Regions from separate parts of the Sporosarcina sp. SAFN-010 genome, predicted to be linked through region 3. Evidence: riboswitches for the same ligand, from Rfam matches in the RefSeq annotation. Region 3 holds a riboswitch; each other region holds the start of a gene.
The links. A riboswitch is a leader RNA that binds a small molecule or an ion and turns the genes downstream of it on or off. The one in region 3 is predicted to bind S-adenosylmethionine.
Positions count from the first base shown of each region.

Region 1: it holds a riboswitch for S-adenosylmethionine, as region 3 does, so the genes downstream of both, ACR65F_RS15015 (methionine ABC transporter ATP-binding protein) here and ACR65F_RS04520 (O-acetylhomoserine aminocarboxypropyltransferase/cysteine synthase family protein) in region 3, are expected to answer to the same signal.
Region 2: it holds a riboswitch for S-adenosylmethionine, as region 3 does, so the genes downstream of both, metA (homoserine O-acetyltransferase MetA) here and ACR65F_RS04520 (O-acetylhomoserine aminocarboxypropyltransferase/cysteine synthase family protein) in region 3, are expected to answer to the same signal.

Region 1 is NZ_JBPFDS010000015.1:9,534-14,742, forward strand. It holds gene ACR65F_RS14995 (acyl-CoA dehydrogenase FadE) at 1-491, shown strand, start outside; gene ACR65F_RS15000 (arsenate reductase family protein) at 580-939, shown strand; gene gcvH (glycine cleavage system protein GcvH) at 1,017-1,400, shown strand; gene ACR65F_RS15010 (thioredoxin family protein) at 1,690-1,989, shown strand; SAM riboswitch class I at 2,040-2,145, shown strand; gene ACR65F_RS15015 (methionine ABC transporter ATP-binding protein) at 2,524-3,546, shown strand; gene ACR65F_RS15020 (methionine ABC transporter permease) at 3,543-4,211, shown strand; gene ACR65F_RS15025 (MetQ/NlpA family ABC transporter substrate-binding protein) at 4,463-5,209, shown strand, end outside.
Region 2 is NZ_JBPFDS010000013.1:37,096-42,304, forward strand. It holds gene ACR65F_RS14110 (RluA family pseudouridine synthase) at 1-11, opposite strand, end outside; gene ACR65F_RS14115 (DMT family transporter) at 70-384, opposite strand; gene ACR65F_RS14120 (DMT family transporter) at 386-733, opposite strand; gene ACR65F_RS14125 (TetR/AcrR family transcriptional regulator) at 849-1,445, opposite strand; gene metA (homoserine O-acetyltransferase MetA) at 1,548-2,456, opposite strand; SAM riboswitch class I at 2,533-2,638, opposite strand; gene ACR65F_RS14135 (YitT family protein) at 2,729-3,589, opposite strand; gene ACR65F_RS14140 (AbrB/MazE/SpoVT family DNA-binding domain-containing protein) at 3,798-4,073, shown strand; gene ACR65F_RS14145 (thioredoxin family protein) at 4,139-4,456, opposite strand; gene ACR65F_RS14150 (DUF3231 family protein) at 4,616-5,131, opposite strand.
Region 3 is NZ_JBPFDS010000002.1:334,876-340,084, forward strand. It holds gene ACR65F_RS04515 (BCCT family transporter) at 1-674, shown strand, start outside; gene ACR65F_RS04520 (O-acetylhomoserine aminocarboxypropyltransferase/cysteine synthase family protein) at 721-2,010, opposite strand; SAM riboswitch class I at 2,125-2,239, opposite strand; gene ACR65F_RS04525 (hypothetical protein) at 2,589-3,500, opposite strand; gene ACR65F_RS04530 (metal-sensitive transcriptional regulator) at 3,641-3,907, opposite strand; gene ACR65F_RS04535 (DUF2187 family protein) at 4,152-4,373, shown strand; gene pepT (peptidase T) at 4,502-5,209, shown strand, end outside.

The sequences.
Region 1 (5,209 bases), on a different contig from region 3:
AACAAGCTCAAGCACTTCAAGAAGAGTTGCTTATGATGATGCCGGAAGAAATTGGCGATGCACCGCTTGAACAAGAAAAGGTTCTAGTGAAGAATGCAAAGAAAATTGGTTTGCTAGCTGCTGGATTAGCTGCACAACGCTATGGTACGAAACTCGAGCAGGAACAAGAAGTTCTTGTGAACATTGCGGATATTGCTAATAACATCTTTGCAATGGAATCTGCACTCCTACGTACTGAAAAAGCAGTCGCGAAAAACGGAGCAGAAAAAGAACAACAAAAAATCTTGTACACAGAAATCTTCTGTCAAGAAGCATTTGCCGCAATCGAACGCGATGCGAAAGAAACGCTTTACGCTGCAGTGGACGGAGATAACCAGCGCATGATGATTTCAGCATTGCGTAAGTTGACTCGCTCAAACCCTTACAACGTAATTGCGAAGAAGCGTGAAGCATCAGTCAAGCTGATCGATGCTGCGAAGTATGTTGTTTAATTCATAACTTTTGTACACTCCCATCCAGACTGCAATTCTGTAGTCTGGATGTTTTTGTGGTAAAATGGAACCAATGGGGGTGACTGTATTGGGACTGCACTATTATGGCTATCCAAAATGTACAACATGTAAAAAGGCTGAAAAGTGGCTGAAAGAAAATGATATTTCTTACGAAGCATCCAACATTGCTGAACAGCCACCGAGCGAACAAGCATTGAAAGAAATGATCACTAGTTCTGAAATGCCATTGAAGAAGTTCTTTAACACGAGTGGCATGAAATATCGTGAACTCGGTTTAAAGGACAAGCTTGCTACTATGAGTGAGGATGAACAAATCCAATTGCTAGCGTCTGACGGCATGCTCATTAAGCGTCCACTTGTGACTGATGGTAAAACGACTACTGTCGGGTTCAATGAGCAAACGTTTGCAGAAACGTGGAAGGCATAACTTCATTTCTTGTCTTTCAAAGGTACCTGTGGCAAAATAGAATCAAGTATAACAATTATTAGTTGGAGGGGAATAGAATGAGCACACCACAAGGTTTGAAGTATTCTGAAGAGCACGAATGGGTTAAAGAAGAAGACGGTAAATACCGAATTGGTATTACACACTTTGCACAATCTGAGCTTGGTGATATCGTGTTCGTTGAATTGCCATCTGTTGGCGACGAATTGAAATCAGACGAGCCATTCGGTAGCGTTGAATCTGTAAAAACGGTTTCAGAACTATATGCACCAATCAGCGGTAAAGTCGTTGAAGTGAACGAAGATTTAGAGGACAGCCCTGAGCTTGTCAACGAATCTCCTTACGAGGGTGCTTGGATGGTAGTTGTGGAAGCAACGAAACCAGCTGAACTGGATGAGCTTATGACTCCTGAAGACTACGACAAAATGACTGTCGGAGAATAATACTAAAAGGCGCCGACTATCCGGCGTCTTTTATATTTTCTATTGAAATAGAGTGTCAACAGTGTTGATTTACGTTTCAGGCGGACGCGGGCCTACAGGAAGTAGGTCATGCAACCGTTGCGGCAGGACGCCGCGTACTTAGGTTGTTTCCTTGAACTTCCCCCAGGAGTCGCCGCCTTACACTTCAATCAACGAGATTTTTTGCATCTAGTGACGTCATCAACAGCTATCTAGATTCATCAGGGATCTTTAGTCCCTATATGCTATTTTTAGAGTGAAGGTGATAGGCATGAATGAATGGACATATAGTGAGTGGAAAGAACTCGCTGATCGAGAAGAGCTGGCGGCATTCTATTTGTATACACCGCTATGCGGAACGTGTGCAGTGGCCAGCAAAATATTGAATGTCGTAACAGAGATGAAGCCAAGTCTTCCAATTGGAAAAGCTAACTTAAACTATGTTGAAGAACTGGCGACAGAATACCAGGTTGAAAGCGTACCGTGCCTGCTCATCAAGCGAAAAGGCGAGCAAGCTGAGAAAGTCTATGCCTTTCAATCGGTTCAAAATATTCTCGAAAAGCTTAGTTGACACTCCTAAATCGCTATGGTATAACTAAAAGCAACCAATTGAATAACTGACTCTTATAAAGAGAGGTGGAGGGGAGAACCCTGTGAAGCCCGGCAACCGTCAATTTAATTGAAATGGTGCCAAGTCACACAAAGCGTATGCTTTGAAAGATGAGAGATCGGATGAACGCCATGAATTCTTATGCGTACGCCTTTCTGTGAATCTGCAGGAAGGCGTTTTTAATTTAATTATATATGTTGAAGTGAAAATCACCATCGGTTCAGACATTTTAGTTGTTTGGAGCGAGAGTTGTTACGGAGAACAACTTTTGCGAGTAAAAGCGAAGCGTTAGGAGCAGGGTGCTGATGCCTTAATTTCTGCAAAGGGCTCAGAAATATGGCCAATCGAATTCTTCGTGGTTCGATTGGCTGAAATCGAGCCCCTCGGAAAGCGTCCGCCTGGAGAGGAAAACAACGGCAAGTGGTCGGATTGTTTAATTTAACTTATATAGCGATTAGTATTGGACAGAATGAAAAGCAGTGAGGTGGGTGTCGAATGATTCAATTAGCAAATGTCAACAAACGATTTGGGACCTCAAGCACTGCGATTACTGCAGTTGACGGAGTAAACCTAACGATTGAAGAAGGAAAAATATACGGCATTATCGGGTATAGTGGTGCTGGTAAAAGTACGCTAATTCGATTGCTCAATGGGTTGGAACAACCAACAGACGGTTCTGTCGAAGTAAACGGTCGTAAGATTTCATCCATAGGTGGAAAAGAACTTCGTCAAGCCCGTCAAAAAATCAGTATGATCTTCCAACATTTTAACTTGCTTTGGTCTCGTACCGTAAAAGAGAACATTACATTCCCTTTAGAAATAGCAGGAGTTAAAAAGGCAGAGAGAGAGCGGAAAGCAGCGGAATTGATAGAGCTCGTAGGCTTAGCAGGACGTGAAAATGCCTATCCATCCCAATTGTCGGGTGGACAGAAACAACGTGTCGGAATTGCCCGGGCACTCGCGAACGACCCTGAAGTGCTCTTATGTGACGAAGCAACGTCCGCACTCGATCCAGAAACGACTGATGCGATTTTAGACTTGTTGACAAGCATTAACGAAAGGCTTGGATTAACAATTGTCCTCATCACGCACGAAATGCACGTCATCCGGAAAATCTGTCATGAAGTCGCAGTGATGGAAGCAGGACGTGTTGTAGAAACTGGAGACGTACTACAACTGTTCCAGTCACCGAAAGAACAGATAACAAAACGATTCGTTTCGCAAGTGACTGAACCGGAAGATGCGAAGAAAGTGATGTCGCTCATGCGTCAGGATTATCCGGATGGCACACTTGTCAAACTAGCGTTTGTTGGGGAACGTACAGAGCAACCCGTACTCGCTAGTTTAATAAGAGAGTATCCAGTGGATGTCAGTATTCTTCAAGGAAACATCTCGCAAACTCGTGGCGGTGCATACGGGACAATGATTTTACAAATAACAGGTGAACCAGAGGCAACCGCAAATGCAATTCAATATTTACATGAACAAGGTGTCCAGACGGAGGTGTTTGAGAAATGATTGAAACGTATTTCCCGAACGTGGACTGGGCAAAAATGTGGGAAGCAACAGTAGAAACACTTTATATGACGTCTGTCTCAACCATATTCACTTTCATCATCGGGCTAGCACTTGGGATCCTTCTTTTCCTAACCGGTCCAGGCCATATATGGGCAAACAAGCTAGTTAACTTGCTAACGGGATCAATTGTTAACATTTTCAGATCGATTCCTTTCATTATATTGATCATCCTTCTAATTCCGTTTACTAAGTTTCTAATCGGAACAATCAGAGGCCCAGAAGCTGCAATGCCGGCATTGATTATTGGAGCTGCTCCGTTTTACGCAAGAATGGTACTGATTGCGCTGCAGGAAATTGACAAAGGTGTTCTAGAAGCAGCACGCTCGATGGGTGCAAAAACCTCAACTATCATTTTTAAAGTATTATTGCCAGAGTCGATGCCCGCTTTAATCTCCGGGATTACAGTGACAGCAATCGCACTTGTTGGCTACACGGCGATGGCAGGAATTATCGGCGCTGGAGGACTAGGAACACTTGCCTTCCTAGACGGATTCCAGCGAAGCCGAGAAGACGTCACACTCGTTTCAACAATCTTGATCCTAATCGTCGTCTTCATCCTACAATTTGCAGGAGACTTCGCCGTCAAAAAGCTCGACAAACGATAACACAGGGAAAAACAGGCATGCCTGTCTACTATATAAGTGGTTTGATGAATTAAAACTGATGCCTGGCATCTCCGTTGATAGGAGTGGAAGGCGGCGACTCCTGTGGGAAAGTTCATGGAAACAACCTAAGTACGCGGCGTCCTGCCGCAACGGTTGCATGACCTACTTCCTGTAGGCCCGCGTCCGCCTGCAACGGAAATCAACACTGTTCGTTATCAAATCTAAAAAAACAGAAAAGGGAAGTGGAATGGATGAAAAAGTTTTTAACAGGAATTTTACTAGCAGTACTTGTATTAGCACTTGCAGCATGTGGTTCAAAAGACGACAAAGATGGAAACGCAAGCGGTTCTGATGAAGACGTAAAAGTCATTAAAGTTGGCGCATCCAACGTTCCACACGCAGAAATTCTGGAAGAAGCAAAGCCGCTATTGAAAGAAAAAGGCTATGACTTGGAGATTGAACCGTATCAGGATTATGTATTACCGAACCAAGATCTTGATTCTGGAGACCTGGACGCAAACTACTTCCAGCACATCCCTTACATGGAAACACAAATTGCGGACCACGGATATGACTTCACAAACGCAGGCAGCATTCATATCGAGCCAATCGGTGTCTATTCTAAGAAATACAAATCACTAGACGAACTTCCGGATGGCGCTACAATCCTTATCAGTAACTCGGTTGCTGACCACGGTCGTGTTCTTGCGATGCTTGAAGCAGAAGGTCTTATCAAGCTTAAAGACGGTGTGGATAAGACAAAAGCTGAAGTGAAAGATATCGTGGATAACCCGAAAAACATCAAGTTCGACGCAAACTATGAAGCAGCACTTCTTCCACAAATGTTCGACAGCGAAGAAGGCGATGCAGTACTGATCAACTCGAACTACGCAATTGATGCAGGCATCAACCCAATGGAGGATTCTATTGCACTTGAAGAATCTGATTCTCCATATGTGAACATCCTTGCAGTGAATACAGGGGATGAAGACAAACCA
Region 2 (5,209 bases), on a different contig from region 3:
TTATTTCGCATAGTCACGTCTCCTTATTCATTCATTATGCGCAACCTTTAACGAAATATCAAACATCATTTAGGACAATGCTTTTAAACCTATGACGCCAATGACAATCAATGCAAGACTGCCGATCCTTGCTAAACTTTTGGATTCACCAAAAAAGAGCATATTCAGAATTACGGCGCCTGCAGTTCCAATTCCTATCCATACTGCATATGCTGTGCTCACTTGTAAATACTGGAACGATGTATACAAAAATACAAATGCTAAACCAAAACCACCTAAAAATAAGATACCTGAAGGAATCGTCTTCTTTTTACTATATTTGTTTAATCCGATGACTCCCGTAAATTCAAATATCGCGGCTAATGCTACAAATAACCATCCCATATTAACGATTCCTTTCTGCTGCTAGTTTTTCGTCATGTCCATCAGCAAGTTTCAAACCGATGACTCCTGTCACTAAAATGACGATGAAGAAAATTTTCCCGCCACTTAACGTTTGTCCGAAGAAAAACACATCCATCAATGCAGTTCCGATGGTTCCGATAGCTGCAAATATGGCATATACAGTTCCTGTTGGTAATGTCGCGCAAGCTTTAGAAAGGAAGTGGAAATCGACGAATATAAATAACACGATCGGAATCCAGTGCCACCATACAGAAGCTACATTAAAACCGAAAATCCATACAAGTTCAAAAAAACTAGTTGCCGCTACATAAAGCCATTCTTTTTTCATTAGAAATACTCCTTCTCTCAGATGACTGACTGTCATTCATATTAATCCGTACTCGTACGAACTAAAAAATGTATACAACGACTGACACTATTTTGTTGCCAGTCGTTGGAAATCCCTATTCATTGCCTGGTTGTTTCGAATAACCAAGGGCATACGATAAAAACAACAACGTTTCCCTCTTTTGCTCAGTAGCGCGAATTTCTTGGTCAACGTCTTCATCATACAAGTAAATTTGCTCTGCAGCGGACTCAGTCAATCCGATAATGAGTTTTGCTAACTGATCTGGATGACTGTCGATGCGAATGACTCCTTGCTTCTGCACCTTTTCAACGAGTGCGCTTACCCATTGGTAAATTGGAGCATATACACTCTCCCACTCTTTCAAGTGTTCAGTTGATGCTAACCCTGAATAGATCATCGCCTGAATCTCGTGGTGTTCTTTATTAACTGCAAATATCGCATCTACAAATTGTTTCAGTTGCTCATCAAACGATGCAGAATCTTCAACAGCGTCTATCACCGTTTTCAGGGTATGCTGTACCATCACTTCTGCAATCGCAGGCATGAGCGATAGTTTAGAGGGAAAGTATAAGTAAAACGTTCCTTGTGCAATCCCTGCAGCTTTAACAATATGTGAAACTGTCGTTTTTTCTACGCCTTTTTCAGTAAACACTTGAATCGCAGACTGAACAATTTTTTCTCTCTTGTTCATAACATCCCTCCACAAATGACTGACTGTCATTCATTATAATCCAATCCACTGAGAACTACAAGTTCTTCAGCTGGATCAATACTCGCCACTTCACAAATTTCATCATTTCCATTCAAATGGAGTTTGTTGGTAGACATAGTAATTAAGCCAATTTGAAAATAAGAGATGTGTATGGGAACGCCACGTGTTCAGCGGATTCAACGAGCTATTGTCATTCGGGAAGTAATTCTTAGGAATATCAATTTCAAGTCCTTTTGCTGCATCACGCTCATATTCTTCCTGCAACGTTCCCGCATCGTACTCTAAGTGCCCCGTAATCATAATGTTTTTTGCATCGTTAGATAGCACGATAAAGGGTCCAACATCTTCCGAATATGCGAGTAGATTCAATGAGTCATGCTGTTCGATATCGTATTGAGATACTCCTGTATGCCTGGAGTGTGGAGCTGGAAACAGGTCATTGAATCCTCGTGCAAGATTGACAGTTGGATTTGTAACGAGATGATCAAAAATGCCAAAACACTTAGAAGGCAGTTGGTGTTTGTTCACTCCATAGTAATGATAAAGTGCTGCTTGGGCACCCCAACAGATATGCATAGAAGATGTTACATTCACTGATGCCCAATCCAAAATCTCCTGCATTTCTCCCCAATACTCAACCTGTTCGAATTCCATTTGCTCTACAGGTGCCCCCGTTACAATCATTCCATCAAATTTTTCGTCTTTCACTTGAGGAAATGTTTTGTAAAAAGTATCCAAATGGTTTTTACTAACATTCTTCGATACATACGTTTCTGTGTGTAAAAAAGTTACATCCACTTGAAGCGGAGTATTACCTAGCAAACGCAGAAGCTGCAGTTCCGTTTTTTCTTTTTGAGGCATTAAATTCACGACTAGTATGCGTAGTGGTCTAATGTCTTGTGAGGTAGCACGCTCTTCATCCATCACAAATATTTTTTCTTGCTTCAGTAATTCTCCCGCGGGTAACGCTTTTGGTATTGTAATTGGCACAATTCTTCACTCCTATTCAGCCCATCAAAAAACTTCCGCTTTCTAAGAGAGAGAAAGTGGAAGCTAATAGCCGTTCCTCTTATCTCTCAAGACAAAGTCTTGTGGAAGTAGCACCTTCCTGAATCTATCAGGGGTTGCTGAAACGTCAATGGGCCATTTCCCTCGGTTTCTCTCGATAAGCGTATTCAATTACTGAACAGTATACCATTTCTAAGTTGTTTGTATAGTCTAACATTAAACAAAATCGAGTTTACTCACGGGCTAGCAACTAGTTAGTCGTCATATTGGGCTCTGGAAAATCCTCTTCCTAGAATTTCAGATGCATTTAAGAAGATTACGAACGATGTCGGCTCTTGCTCCTGCACAATCTTTTTAAAGTAGATCGCTTCTGATTGCTCAACGACACAAAGGATCATGGTTTTCTCCTGATTCGAGTAGCCTCCTAAAGACTTCACTTTTGTTAACCCTCGATTGAGTTCGGTATTAATGAGTGCTTGAACTTTTTCTTCTTGTTCCGTAATGATCAGGATCAGCTTGGTAGGAGATGTTTGAAGCTGCACAAAATCGATTACCTTACTCGTCACATAGATTGCCATCATGGCATAAAGCGCGAGTTCCAAGTCAAAGACAAAAGCCGAGATGATGACGACAGCACCGTCAACAATTAGCTGAGCAAAGCCACTGGAAAAGTTAGTATATTTCTTCAGAACTTGAGCAATTAGTGCAGTTCCACCTGTCGAGCCGTTCCCCCTATAAACAATTCCTAGACCGATACCAAGCATAATCCCACCATAAATAGAACTTAATAACGGATTATGAATTGGGACATTAATATCTGTCGTTAAGAAAATGAAAAATGGTACAAAAAACGTCCCCACAATGGTTCTCCAACTAAAATCTTTTCCAACAAGGACAAGCCCTAAAATGAGGAGTGGTAAATTAATAAGCCACTGTACATAAGCGGGGTTAAATCCATAAAGTTCAAAAAGAATCGTGCTTATTCCCGAAACACCACCTGCAGCTATCCGTGAAGGTAATAGGAAAATAGTAAATGCAAGTCCGACAAACGCCGAACCCACAATAATTTGGAGATAGTCAAAAATCGCTGATTTTTTAAATTGAGTAAATGTCATCGTGTCCCTCCGTTCGTGCCAACTGTACTATTCTATCAAATTACGTGTACGTTGTGACGATTGACAATGAAAAGAAGGAGAAGTTTTTTCATTCTAAATATTCTATATTAATGAACTTTCGACAAAAAATCGACCATTTTTTTGCATTTCCCAACATAGAATTGTATGATTATAGAAGAATTCAGGTACCATTGAAGGAGGTTCTCTTATGAGGAGCTTAAGCGTTGTAAGAAAAGTTGATCATCTAGGGAGAATAGTTATCCCAATTGAATTACGTGAGACAATGAAACTTCCTGAAGGACAACCACTTGAATTTTTCACGGAGGATGAAACCATTATTCTTAGGAGCTATAAAATCCGTGAAGCTTGTGTGATTACCGGAGAAATCACTTCCGATAATTTTGAACTGTCAAACGGCATGTTCGTAAGCCCTGCGGGTGCTAAAGTTATTCTTGAAGAGGTTAAAGAGGAGTTTAGTATGTAAAAAGAAAGGGTTGCTGCCAGTGGAGTCTCTTCGACTTCTCAAGCAGCAACCCTTTCAATTTTCTTTTACGCTTCAGGATTATCCAGAAATGCTGTAATCTCTTCACGCGTTTTTCTGTCTTTACTAACAAATCGACCTTTTTCTACGCCTTCGCTGTAAACAAGAAAACTTGGGATCCCAAAAATGTCGTGTTCTGCACAGATATCTATGAACTGATCACGATCTACATATACAAATTCGTACTCCGGGTAATCTACTTCAATTCCTGGGAGTAACGGATCGATGACTCGACAATCCGGACACCAATCTGCGGAAAACAGAAACACCGTTCGTTCCCCTTGTTTAAGTTCTTCAAATTGCTCTTGTGACTGTAACTTTTCCATTTAAATCTCCCCCTTATAGCATTTAGTATATCATTCCCTATGTAGTGAAGAGTCGATTTGGCTCGACCTTTTTTTTGGCGAGTCGCATTAAAAAAAGCAGAGAAGAAAGCGACTTTCGCTCTTCCCTACTCTAACGTTTCTTTTGTTCAATGAGCACTTTTATTCTTTCGTCGGTTGTCCGTTCAAGTGCATAGGTGGGGGGATAATCCATCCTTTTTCTTTGTTTAGTTTCAATAGCTTTGCTCCAAACATGATTTTGTCAGCATGGAACTTGGCAAACATTGTCGCAATATCCTCACGCAAACATTGCCCCATCACTTGGCTACAGGAAACAAGCGCCTGGCCAACGTTTATGGAGATCGCTCCGCTGATTTCAGGGTCCATGAATCGTGCACCTGGAGGGATATCATCTGCAGAGCAAGTTGGACGGTCTGGTAGCGTTGGTGGCGGCATGATGCCATTTTCCTTCAGCACTTCTTCGATCTGCTTGTTATGATCTCTCATCATATCCACTGCTTCTTGCAAAAGCTTCTTTAGTCCTTCATCCCCAGCGTGGTTAATAAAGGTCTGATAAGCACTGATTAGCCCTTTGTTTGCTCCAACATAAGCCCAACTACCAATTATCTCTCCGTAGTGCATTGGCTCATCTTTCGGATTACCACTTAGAATTCCCATTCGATTCTCCTCATTTCTTTGAAAGTATTCGATCCTTCCTAGGATGAGGAGAATTTGAAAAGTTATTCATTGAGAATG
Region 3 (5,209 bases):
TGAACATCTTTACAGATTCAGTCGGAGGTTATATCTCTCATTTCATCGACTTGAGTTTAAGTACCGCTCCACTGAATGCTGGAAATCGTGAATGGCTAGACACTTGGACAATCTTCTACTGGGCTTGGTGGATTTCTTGGGCACCGTTCGTCAGTATGTTTATCGCTCGTGTGTCAAAAGGCCGTACGATTCGTGAATTCATGGTGGGTGTATTGCTTGCTCCAAGTATTCTTAGTTTCATCTGGTTCTCAGCTTTCGGGACAACTGCGATTGAAATTCAGAAGTCCGGCGTCGCGGATCTTGCATCCGTTGATACGGAACTTGTGATTTTCCAGATGTTTAGCCAGTTGCCTTGGTCCACACTAACATCTGCGTTTGCAATCTTACTGGTTACGTCGTTCTTCATCACATCGGCGGATTCAGCGACCTTTGTACTTGGGATGCAGTCGACTTATGGCTCGTTAACCCCACCTAACAGTGTGAAAATGATTTGGGGATTAATCCAATCCGGAATTGCGGTTATTTTACTATCTGTTGGTGGTCTTTCCGCCCTGCAGAATACGATAATTATCGCAGCCCTTCCGTTTTCGTTCATCATCCTGTTTATGGTGACGGCCCTTTTCAAAGAGTTGCAAAAAGATTTGAAACACAACAAACACCCTAGACATAAATAAACGAAACACCCGAATCCAAATGAGGACTCGGGTGTTTTTTCTGTAATTATACGTTAACGGGAGCTGCCTTCTCAATCGCTTGTGCTAGATCAGCAATGATATCGTCTGCTGATTCAAGTCCCACTGAGAGACGAATGAGTTCCTCAGTAACACCTGAATTTTTCAAGTCTTCGCCAGAAAGCTGTTGGTGCGTTGTTGAAGCCGGATGGATAATTAGCGACTTTGCATCTCCAACATTCGCTACGTGGGACCAAACAGCAACGTTGTCGATCACACGACGTCCTGCATCACGCCCGCCTTTAATTCCGAAAACAATAATGGACCCTGCTCCATTTTTCAAATACTTCTTGGCAAGTTCTGCTGTTGGATGGTCGTTGAGACCCGTGTAGGTAACCCATTCAACAGATGGATGCTCTTTCAGGAATTGTGCGACCTTTTGTGCGTTTTCTCCGTGACGTTGGATTCGCAAATGAAGCGTCTCCAAGCCTTGTAGGAAGTTGAATGCACTGTCAGGATCGAGGCATGGACCGAAATCACGAAGTCCTTGGACACGGAGTTTTGTCGCAAATGCAGCGCCTGCCGTGTCGATGCCGTAGCGTAATCCGTGATACGATTCGTCCGCTTCCGTGAAAGCAGGGAATCTGCCTTGCGTCCAGTCGAACTTTCCTGCATCTACCACTACGCCGCCAATCGTTGTTCCGTGACCGCCAATCCATTTCGTGGCAGAGTGGATAACAACGTCAGCGCCAAATTCAATCGGATTGCATCCGTATGGGGACGCAAATGTATTGTCGATTAAAAGTGGAACGCCACTTTCGTGTGCAATCGATGCAACCTTTTCGATATCGAGCACTTGTAAGCTCGGGTTACCGATTGTTTCAGCAAATATACCTTTTGTCTTTTCCGTAATAGCACTACGGAAGTTTTCCGGGTCAGTTGAGTCGACAAATTTTACAGTGATCCCATACTTCGGCAGCGTTGTGGCAAATAAGTTGTACGTTCCGCCGTAAAGGTTGGCTGCTGCAATGATTTCGTCACCAGCTTCTGCAATATTCAAGATTGAGAACGCGATTGCCGCCATACCAGATGAGAGTGCAACGGCTGCAGCGCCTCCTTCGAGTAACGCGATGCGTTCTTCAAATACTGCGACTGTTGGATTCGTGATACGTGTGTAGATGTTGCCAGCTTCTTGCAGTGCAAAAAGGTTTTTGGCGTGGTCCGTGTCACGAAATACGAATGATGTGGTTCTGTGGATAGGAAGAGCTCGTGATCCAGTTGTTGGATCGGGTTCTTGACCACCGTGCAGCAAAAGTGTTTCGGGTTGAAAATTCGTCATTTACAAAACCTCCGGAAATTAGATTGATGGAACTGCGCACACCGGACGGGTGATGGGGAAACTAAAAAGATCCCCTTCTACCTATAGAAGAGGATCTGCCATTGCTGGCACTTCCCCTTATCTTTCAGATCCATAATAGATCTGTAGGAAGTAGCACCTTTGCAAGCTGGTAAGCTTGCCGGTTGCCGGGCATCGCAGGGCCTAGTCCCTCCGCCGCTCTTGATAAGAGTTTGTGACTTATTCAGTTTTCCATCTTGGAACTGAGTATACTTGGTTGAAAATAGAAAGTCAACAGTTAAATCTAAATTATTTGATAGTTTAACAATCAACACTATTACGGGGTTGATTTCCACTACAGTCGGATGCGGGCCTACAGGATGTAGGTCATGCAACCGTTGCGGCAGGACGCCGCGAACTTAGGTTGTTTCCATTAGCATCCCTCCGGAGTCGCCGTCTTCCACTACAATCAACGGATCCTAATATGACAACGAACCACATGAAACAGGTAAAGAGAAGAAAGAGATAGAAAACCCGCAAACCAAAGTCTTGGTAGACTTCGGTCTGCGGGTAAGAATTAATTATTGAGCTGCGCCGTAAAAGATTTGGCCGCCTTTTAGGTTGATGATTTTGAGCATGTTTGTGCGTTTCACGTAGATGCTTTTGAATTGCTCGCGTCCGTTTGCATCTTTCAATAGGATTGTGCGGTTGTTGTAGTTATCAGAGACAACTACTGGTGTGAGTGTGCTTAGGTCAACGTGAGCTGCGAGTGTGTTGTATTCAGGCAGGCTACTGATTGTGCTTGCAGGCTGTTCAGGTTTCGCTTCAGGAGCTGGTGTTGCTGCGTCTTCTTTTACGACTGTTTCAATGACAACTCCTTGGCCTTTTAGGTTAATGACTTTTAATAGACCTGTCTTTTTCACGAAGACACTCTTATATTGTCCCTGACCGTTCGCATCTTTCAATAGGATCGTACGGTTATTGTAGTTATCTGATACGATGACAGGTGTCAAAGCAGTCAAGTCTACTGCTGAAGCCAGTGTTTTGTACTCAGGGAGGACGCTAATAGCACTTCCCGGCTGCTCAGGCTTCACTTCTGGTTTTTGTGGTGCATCTGCTTTCACAGTCGTTTCAAGGACAACTCCACCACCTTTTAAGTTGATGACTTTCAGAAGTCCTGTCTTTTTCACGAAGACACTCTTGTACTGTGTACGACCGTAGTTATCAGAGAAAAGAATTACCCGGTTGGACACGTTGTCTTCAGTAACACGTGTAGTGAAGCTAGTTGGGTCGATGACGGAAGCAACTGATGCGTACTCTTCCAGACCTGTGATGTCTTGGTTTACTTGCTGACCGTAGTTCGAGTTGTGTTGTACGTGTGCGTATGAGCTTTGTGCATCTGCGTTTTGATCTGCATGTGCAAATGTCGCTGCGTTCGCACCTCCTGCGGAAATAAGTAGTGCACTTACTGCTGTGATCAATGTCTTTTTCATCTTGTTCCTCTCCTTTTCCTTTTGGGATACTTATATCATAACCCCACAGTCTGAGAGGACTCTGAGATGATTATTAGGACTTGATGAGAAAACTGTAAGAAGGTTTTAATTTTTCAGCCCACAAAAAAAAGAGCCTGCAGTTAGCGGCTCTTTACTAATAAGTCGACAGCTTCTTTTACAAGCGTCTCCTTTGCTTGCGGATTATCCGAAAGCTCTTCGTTTTCCATACAGGCAATCAGATTCGTACTCACAATTAACCCGATGGTCCTATCGATTCCTGAGCGAGACGCAGACAACTGTGTAATGACGTCTTTGCATTCATCACCAGCCTCAATCATCCGTAGGACACCGCGAATTTGACCTTCTATTCGTTTTAAACGATTGACTACCTTTGCATCGTATTCCATGGATCTGGCCACCTCTCTTAACTACGTTCATAATATACCCCTTCTGGTATAAGGTCAATCAATTCCACCTCTTTCGACAAGAAAAGCGCGAAATTGTTCGAATTATGCTATACTTATGGAAGTATTACAATTTTTTATGTTCCAAACCACCGGGCCAACCGCACAACACACTGTCTGTTTTTCTGAATGGCCATGGGTCTTCACAATACGAAAGATATCGAAACAGACTAGAGGAGGGATTCGTTTGGCTTTTCCGCGTAAAGAGCATCCTGTCTCTGATTTTATCGCAGCACGTAAAATTGGCGAAAAAATTTCGTTCACTCGTAATGATGTTTTCGTTTTAGGGGCAATCCACAAGATCTTAGAAAACTCCGTTATTGTAGAAATTTCTGAAGAGGACGCCGATCTGATTGGAGCAGCATCCACACTGACGGTTGTCGCTCACAAAAATTATACAGTCGAATAATCTAGAGAGCACCGACTTCAACCTCCGACAGATCACACCAGTTCTGTCGGTTTTGTCGTCTGCCTAATTCCCAGATTGCATGAGGTGACTCTCAAGTACATAGAATTGAAAGGGGATTTTTTGACGTGATGAAAGAACAACTATTGGAACGATTCATCCGCTATGCAAAGATTGACACTGAGTCTGATGAAAAGAGTTCTACAACTCCTTCCACCACTAACCAATGGGATTTGTTACATCTATTGAAGGAAGAGCTCACAACACTAGGTATGGAAGACATTACGCTGGATGAGAACGGCTACTTGTTCGCAACACTTCCTGCGAATACAGACAAAGAGATCCCTGTAATCGGATTCTTAGCGCACGTTGATACATCACCTGATTTCACGGGTAAAAATGTGAATCCACAGCGCCATGACAACTATGACGGCAGTGACCTGGTTTTGAATGAAAACACGGTCCTCTCTGTTAGTCGCTTCCCTGAGCTTCAAAACTATATCGGACAGACGTTGATCACAACCGATGGTACGACACTACTTGGTGCTGATGATAAAGCCGGTGTTGCGGAAATCATGACGGCGATGGCTTATTTCCAAGAGCATCCCGAAGTGAAGCATGGCAAATTACGTGTTGCTTTCACACCTGATGAAGAAATCGGACGTGGCCCACACCTATTTAACGTGGATGCTTTTGGCGTAGACTTTGCGTATACAATGGACGGTGGCCCACTTGGTGAGTTGCAGTATGAAAGTTTCAATGCAGCCGGGGCACGTGTTACGTTCAAAGGAACGAACGTCCACCCCGGTACTGCAAAAGGGAAAATGGTGAACTCCATC